One region of the Staphylococcus sp. AC872 genome, then DNA from elsewhere that is predicted to be linked to it. Evidence: riboswitches for the same ligand, from Rfam matches in the RefSeq annotation. Region 1 holds a riboswitch; the other holds the start of a gene.
What was found. Region 1 has a riboswitch for S-adenosylmethionine ahead of ACZ267_RS08415 (methionine ABC transporter ATP-binding protein). Riboswitches for the same ligand answer to the same signal wherever they lie in the genome.
Positions count from the first base shown of each region.

Region 2: it holds a riboswitch for S-adenosylmethionine, as region 1 does, so the genes downstream of both, ACZ267_RS00775 (Na+/H+ antiporter NhaC family protein) here and ACZ267_RS08415 (methionine ABC transporter ATP-binding protein) in region 1, are expected to answer to the same signal.

Region 1 covers NZ_CEEDKW010000004.1:234,696-238,678, forward strand. Annotated here, with positions in the region: gene gcvH (glycine cleavage system protein GcvH) at 84-464, shown strand; gene ACZ267_RS08405 (toprim domain-containing protein) at 773-1,159, shown strand; gene ACZ267_RS08410 (thioredoxin family protein) at 1,152-1,448, shown strand; SAM riboswitch class I at 1,506-1,608, shown strand; gene ACZ267_RS08415 (methionine ABC transporter ATP-binding protein) at 1,699-2,724, shown strand; partial or broken gene ACZ267_RS08420 (methionine ABC transporter permease) at 2,717-3,412, shown strand; gene ACZ267_RS08425 (MetQ/NlpA family ABC transporter substrate-binding protein) at 3,431-3,983, shown strand, end outside.
Region 2 covers NZ_CEEDKW010000001.1:132,362-136,344, forward strand. Annotated here, with positions in the region: gene ACZ267_RS00770 (SRPBCC family protein) at 64-576, opposite strand; gene ACZ267_RS00775 (Na+/H+ antiporter NhaC family protein) at 779-2,074, opposite strand; SAM riboswitch class I at 2,151-2,248, opposite strand; gene ACZ267_RS00780 (hypothetical protein) at 2,302-2,874, opposite strand; gene ACZ267_RS00785 (SDR family oxidoreductase) at 3,123-3,983, opposite strand, start outside.

The DNA.
Region 1 (3,983 bases):
TTTAAAATTTTTAGATAATAGTTGATTGATAATTGTGGGTATGGCATCATTAAAATGTACTTAAAATTAGGAGGGGATTTATCGTGGCAGTACCAAACGAATTTAAATACTCTAAAGAACATGAATGGGTTAAAGTTGAAGGAAATGTAGCGACAATTGGTATTACTGAATATGCTCAAAACGAGTTAGGTGATATCGTATTCGTTGAATTACCTGAAACTGATGATGAATTAAACGAAGGCGACACTTTCGGTAGTGTTGAATCTGTAAAAACTGTATCTGAATTATATGCACCAATTACTGGTAAAGTAGTTGAAGTTAATGAAGAATTAGAAGATAGTCCTGAATTTGTAAACGAATCACCATACGAAAAAGCATGGATGGTTAAAGTAGAAATTAGTGACGAAAGCCAAATTGACGAATTATTATCAGCAGAACAATATTCAGAAATGATTGGCGAATAATATTTGCAAACTCCTCGATCTCGTATCAAGGAGTTTTTTTTAGTGTTTCTTAAATCTTTAGATTTTAGAAACACTTATGCCATTGCGAAAGCAGAGGCGAACCGAAGGAAGAATTTTATAGGCATGCGTACATATAATCTGATGAACTTAGATTTAAAAAGACATTGATGCTATTTGTAAAAAAGATATTAACAGTGTAATGAAATGGTTAATTCATTTTAAGTTTTTGTAGTATATGTTTTATAAATAGCATCTTCGTGGAATTAAATAGTGATAGCTAATTTTCGATTTTTAAAGGGTGAATACTTATGACTATTGTGAATAAAGTAATCATTGTTGAAGGTAAATCTGATAAAAAACGAGTGCAGCAAGTCATTGCAGAACCAGTAAGTATTATTTGTACGCATGGTACTATGAGTATAGATAAGATAGATGATATGATAGAATCACTTTATGGTAAACAAGTTTTCGTCTTAGCTGATTCAGATGACGAAGGGGATCGAATTAGAAAATGGTTCAAACGGTATTTAAGTGAGTCTGAACATATTTTTGTAGATAAAACATTTTGCGAAGTGGCCAATTGTCCTAAAAATTATTTAGCGCATGTACTTACCAAACATGGATTTAATTGCAAAAAAGAGAAATCCCTTATACCTAATTTAAAAACTGAAAGGTTAGTTTTAGTGAATGAGTAAATCAATCGAAATAGACGATGTGACTGAAAACTTTGGTGAAGATAAACATCTCATTTTCGGATATACGCCTACATGCGGTACATGTAAAGTGTCTGAAAGAATGTTGGATATTGCAAATGAAATTTTGAAACTTCCGGTTAAGAAAATTGATATGAACTTTCATCCAAAGTTTAGTGAAACACATCAAATTATGTCAGTACCAGTATTAATGTTAATGAATAAGGATAAAGAAGTAAAAAGATTGTATGCGTTTAGGTCTGTTCCTTATTTGTTAGAAAATTTAAAATAATTATTGACGAATCTCTACCGTGATGGTAGGATTAAATAAAATTAAATCATGCAAACACTCTTATCGAGAGAGGTGGAGGGATGTGCCCTACGAAGCCCGGCAACCGTCTTATATAGAAATGGTGCCAATTCACATAAAGGTAAACTTTAGAAGATGAGAGAAAGATATTTTAAAATGCTTTCTCAAACAGTCTAAAGTTTTGAGGAAGCATTTTTTAATTTGTATTAGTTATAAACAAGGAGGCATTAACGTGATTGAGTTAAAACAAATCGTGAAACGATATCATACGAAAAATAAAGACGTACTCGCTGTAGATCACGTTGATTTAAACATTCAATCCGGTTCCATTTTTGGGGTGATTGGTTTTTCTGGAGCAGGTAAGAGTACCTTAATTAGAATGTTTAATAATTTAGAAGCACCCACTTCTGGAGAAGTTATTATTGATGGAGATAGCATAAGTCAATTATCGAAGTCAGATTTACGTAAGAAGCGCCAAAAAGTAAGTATGATTTTCCAACATTTTAATTTACTATGGTCGAGAACTGTACTTAAAAATATTACATTCCCACTAGAAATTGCAGGATTATCTAGAGGAGAAGCAAAACGTAAGGCAAATGAATTAATAGAACTTGTAGGCTTGAAGGGACGAGAAAATGCTTATCCATCTGAGTTGTCTGGTGGACAGAAACAAAGAGTTGGTATTGCCAGAGCATTAGCCAATGATCCGACAGTATTGCTTTGTGATGAAGCTACAAGTGCACTTGATCCTCAAACTACAGATGAAATTTTAGACTTATTATTAAAAATACGTGAGCAACAAAATTTAACAATCGTGTTAATCACACATGAAATGCAAGTGATTCGCCGAATTTGTGATGAAGTCGCAGTTATGGAAAACGGACGCGTGATAGAACAAGGTCAAGTTAGCCAAGTATTTGAAAATCCACAACACGAAGTAACGAGACGATTTGTAAAAGATGATTTAAATGAGGATTTTGAGGAATCATTAGATGCGTTAGAACCATTAGATAACAATGCTTACATAGTTAGATTGAATTTTAACGGTGAAAATACGACTCAACCAATTGTATCGTACATTACAAAAACGCATCAGATTGACGTTAATATTTTAGAAGCTGACATTAAAAATACAAGAAATGGTACATTAGGATTTTTAGTTATCCATATACCTTTTATAAGTTCTGAAAATTTCGAAGATTTCAAATCTAATCTTAATGAGAAACATGTGAATGTGGAGGTGTTAAGACATGGGTAAGTCAGTTGGAGAAATACTCCAAGAAATGATTACAATGCCGAACGTCCAATGGCCAGAAGTTTGGCAAGCCATTGTTGAAACACTTTATATGACTGTCGTATCAACAATATTTGCTTTTATATTTGGATTGATTTTAGGTGTTTTATTATTTTTATCGGCTAAGAGTCATTCAAAAGTGGCAAGAATATTTTATTCAATCGTTTCATTTATCGTGAACCTATTTAGAGCGATACCGTTCATCATTTTAATCTTGTTATTAATACCATTTACAAGTGTCGTTTTAGGCACAATAAGTGGTCCAACAGGTGCACTACCTGCATTAATCATAGGTGCAGCGCCATTCTAGGCTAGATTAGTAGAAATTGCTTTCAAAGAGATAGATAAAGGGGTAATTGAGGCAGCGTGGTCTATGGGTGCTAATACTTGGACTGTAGTAAGAAAAGTATTACTACCTGAAGCAATGCCGGCGTTAGTATCAGGTTTAACAGTAACAGCAATTGCATTAGTGGGATCTACAGCAATTGCCGGAGTTATCGGTGCTGGTGGTTTAGGTAACTTAGCTTACTTAACAGGTTTCACTCGAAATCAAAAAGACGTTATTTTAGTTTCAACAGTTTTCATCTTAATCATTGTATTCATCATCCAATTTATTGGTGACTGGGTTACAAACAAAATTGATAAACGCTAAAGAAAAGGGGACAAATCAATGAAGAAAATTTTAGGTATTTTATTATTATTATCTTTAACTGTAGCATTAGCAGCATGTGGAGGTAAGGATGACGACAAGACAATTAAAGTAGGTGCTTCACCTGCACCTCACGCAGAAATTTTAGAAAAAGCAAAACCATTATTAGAGAAAAAAGGTTATAAATTAGATATTCAAACAATCAACGACTATACAACACCTAACAAATTATTAGATAAAGGTGAATTAGATGCCAACTTCTTCCAACATACACCTTATTTAAAAACTGAAAGTAAAGAAAAAGGATACAAAATTGAATCAGCTGGTGACGTAGAATTAGAACCAATGGCTGTCTACTCTAAAAAGTATAAAAGCTTAAAAGATTTACCTAAAGGTGCAACAGTATACGTTTCTAACAATCCTGCAGAACAAGGTCGTTTCCTTAAATTCTTCGTGGATGAAGGATTAATTAAAATTAAAAAAGGCGTTAAAATTGAAGACGCAAAATTCAGTGACATCACTGAAAACAAAAAAGACATCAAATTTAACAACAAACAATCAGCAGAATTCTTAC
Region 2 (3,983 bases), on a different contig from region 1:
AAGCCAGTAAATGAGCTTTCTTAAGTTCATTTACTGGCTTATATAACTTATGTTTAAAACGAATTAGTTATTTTTTTGTTCTTCAATTTCTTCTAACACTGCATTCATTTTATCAAACATAAGTTCAAATCCATGTGCAGTGGAATCATGATATTCTTTCTTTTTCTGTTTGTATTCAAGGTTGGTTAATCTTCTTTCGCGTTCCATATATGATTGATAATAGAAGAACATTTGTGTGCCACCTGATTCACGTTCAAAGAATTCTACTTCTATAATATCCTCATCGTTACTTAAGCCTGGCATACCTATTGTCATTTTAATAAATTCATCCATGACTAATTCTTCGTATGTACCTTCGATAATATTTTGTTTGCCATTTCTACTATCAACGATACGATACTTACCACCTTCTTGGACATCTGCTTCAAATGATTTATTCGTACGTTTCGACGTCATAAACCATTGTTTAAGAATATCTTCTTTCGTCCAAGCTTCATAAATTGTTTCTGGTGAATATTTTAATAAACGTTCAATATCAATTTCTACATATTCATTTTCCACATTATACTTTGCCACTTTCAGTCACCTACTTTCACTCTTAATACTATTTTAACGTATTTGTTCAAACTTCCAAACATTTATACATTAAAAAAGATTGCGCTTCTACACATTTAGTCTAGTTTACCATTAAAACGCTGACTTAAAACATTTTCAATATTTATAATTCTATTTATCAACTAAAAAACCGAGACTAAAAAGTCTCAGTTTTTAATCATATTTATGCTTTATTTTTTAATTTCGGATACCCAATTAAAATAGCAATCAGCCCACATACTCCAAGCATGATTGGATAAATACTATAAGGTACAAGTAAGAATGGTGAGATACCAGCCACTCCTGCAGCTGAAATAACTTGAGGACTATATGGTAATAAGCCTTGGAAACATCCACCAAATATATCTAAAATACTAGCTGATTTACGTGGATCAACATCATATTCATCTGCTATATTTTTAGCTAATGGTCCTGACATAATGATTGAAATAGTATTATTAGCTGTTGCAATATCTGCTACACTAACTAAACTGGCAATACCTATTTCAGCCCCACGTTTAGATTTCACGCGCCCTCTAACTACATTTAACAACCAATCTATACCGCCATTATGTTGAATAAGTCCTACTAAACCACCAATTAATAGGGCAATCATCGCAATATCTTCCATACCTATAATCCCTTTAGATACAGCACTTAGTAATCCTTTCCAACCAAATGAGCCATCAATAAGACCAATGATTCCAGATAAAACTGTTCCACCAATAAGAACGATAATCACATTGACACCAACTAGCGCTAGAATCAACACCAATAGATATGGAATGACTTTAACTAATTGGAAATCATAACTTTTAGAATGATCCATGGAAATACCATTTGTTAGGAAAAATAGTACAACTATAGTTAATATCGCACCTGGTAAAACAATTCTAAAGTTTACTTTAAATTTATCTTTCATCTTCGTATGTTGTGTACGTACAGCCGCTATCGTAGTATCAGAAATCATAGAAAGATTATCTCCAAACATAGCGCCACCAACTACTGTAGCCATAGATAATGCTGCAGAGACATCTGTTGCTTGCGCAAAGCCAAATCCTACTGGTGCAATAGCTGCTACTGTGCCTACTGATGTTCCCATTGAAATAGAAACAAACATACAAATGATAAATAAACCTACTATAATTAAATTTTCAGGGATGAGAGACAATCCCAAATTTACAGTAGAAGTCACGCCACCCATTTTCTCTGTAGTCGTAGAAAATGCGCCTGCTAAAATAAAGATAAGCATCATTAAAATAATATTTGAATGACCTGCACCTTTAGTAAACACTTCAACTTTAGTGGCAAATTTTTCTTTGCGATTCATCAACAAAGCAACGATTACTGTAATCGTTATCGCAACATTTAACGGCATCGTCGTGAAATCACCCGAGATGATACCTACACCTAAAAATAACAACATAAATAATAATAACGGAAATAACGCCCAAGCATTACCCTTTTTAGTTTCTTTCATCATTAGACCTACTTCCTTACAAAAAATACCTCTTTTCCTTATGATAAAGAAAAGAGGTCCATCTACAACGATTATCCCCTTATCTTCAAACCTAGACAGGTTACTGGAATTGGCACATGATTCAATGTTGCCGAAGCTTCATAGGGCCAGTCCCTCCACTTCTCTTGATAAGTGATTCATATTTAACGTTTACGTTACAAGATAATTCCTATGACGTCAATCATAAATTATAACTTCGTCGTAAAATATTTTTCATAAATAATTAATGCAACAGCAACTACGAATAACATTGCAATAGCTATACCAAAGACGATCCACCATTTTAAATAAAGTGATACAATCATTAAAATAATAGAAATGATCGTCATACTAATCATCAGTATTTTAAATTGTCGTTCACGTTGTTGAGAGATCACTTTATAATCTCGATGATTTTTCCTTTGTGTATCATCATCAATTTGTAATTTAGTTTCTATATAAAAAACAAACGCCATAGTTACCATTAGGATTAAGAAACCAATCCATACATGGGATTGTGATATTAGCACTATTCCGGCATAACCTAAATACAAACACCCCGCAATAATACCTAATAACCGGTCGATTGTTTGATTAATCCATATGATATTATTTTTAATATTTTTATTAACAAAATACAGATTTTTTAATGCATTGGTTAAAGCAAATAAAAGTATTAAAATGATTAAAAACCATTGATTTTTAGTAAATAACGAAAATATAACTATAGCGATTATACCTATTATGAACGGAGCAACCCTTATAAACCTATCTTTCACCATGTCATAACCTCCTTTAGATATAAGATTTAATTTGCATGTCCTCGTATAAAATGCCAATCCCTTAAATATATAGGGTATTTTTTAATTAAATTTCATTCTTCAAAAAGGTTAATAATTTTATATTTTTATTTTACATTAAACATATTTTTATTCCAAATTCATAATAAAATTGGATATAGTTATCATATAATTTGTCACAAAAAAATAGTCGATAAAGTATTAACACTTTATCGACCAACTTATATTCATTAGTTAATTTGAATACCGCCTGTCACACCGAAGACTTGTCCAGTTGTATAACTTGATTCTTCAGATGCTAATAGGACATATGTTCCTGATAATTCAACAGGTTGTCCTGCACGGCCAAGTGGTGTTTCCTTACCAAATTCAGGAATATTTCGTTGTGGTTGTCCACCAGTAATTTGTAATGGTGACCAAAATGGTCCTGGGGCTACACAATTGACACGAATACCTTTTGCGCCAAGTTCTTCTGATAAACTTTTTGTTAATGAGATAATTGCAGCTTTCGAAGCGGCATAATCATGTAAAATAGGACTTGGATTATATCCTTGAACAGATGATGTTGTTGTAATTGATGCACCTGGTTGTAAATATTCTAACGCTTTTTGTACTGTCCAAAATATAGGATATACATTGGTTTCAAATGTCTCTTTAAATGATTGTGTATCAAACCCTTGTATATCGTCATGGTATTGTTGATGTCCAGCTACTAATGTCACATTATCCAGCCCACCAAGTTGTTGATGTGCTTCTTCGACCATGTCATAGTTAAATTGTTCATCACGTATATCACCAGGCAGTAACACTGCTTTTTGTCCCGCTTCTTCAATCACTTGTTTAACTTCTTGTGCGTCTTTGTCTTCACTTGGAAGATAATTAATAGCAACATCTGCGCCTTCTTTAGCATAAGCAATAGCTGCTGCGCGTCCAATGGCAGAATCGCCACCAGTGACTAACATTTTATATCCTTTTAATCGACCGTGTCCGACGTATGATGTCTCACCGCAATCTGGTTCAGGTTTTAATTGGCTTTGCAAGCCTGGAAGTGGCTGCTCTTGTTGTTCATAGTCTGTTGATTTGAATTTATT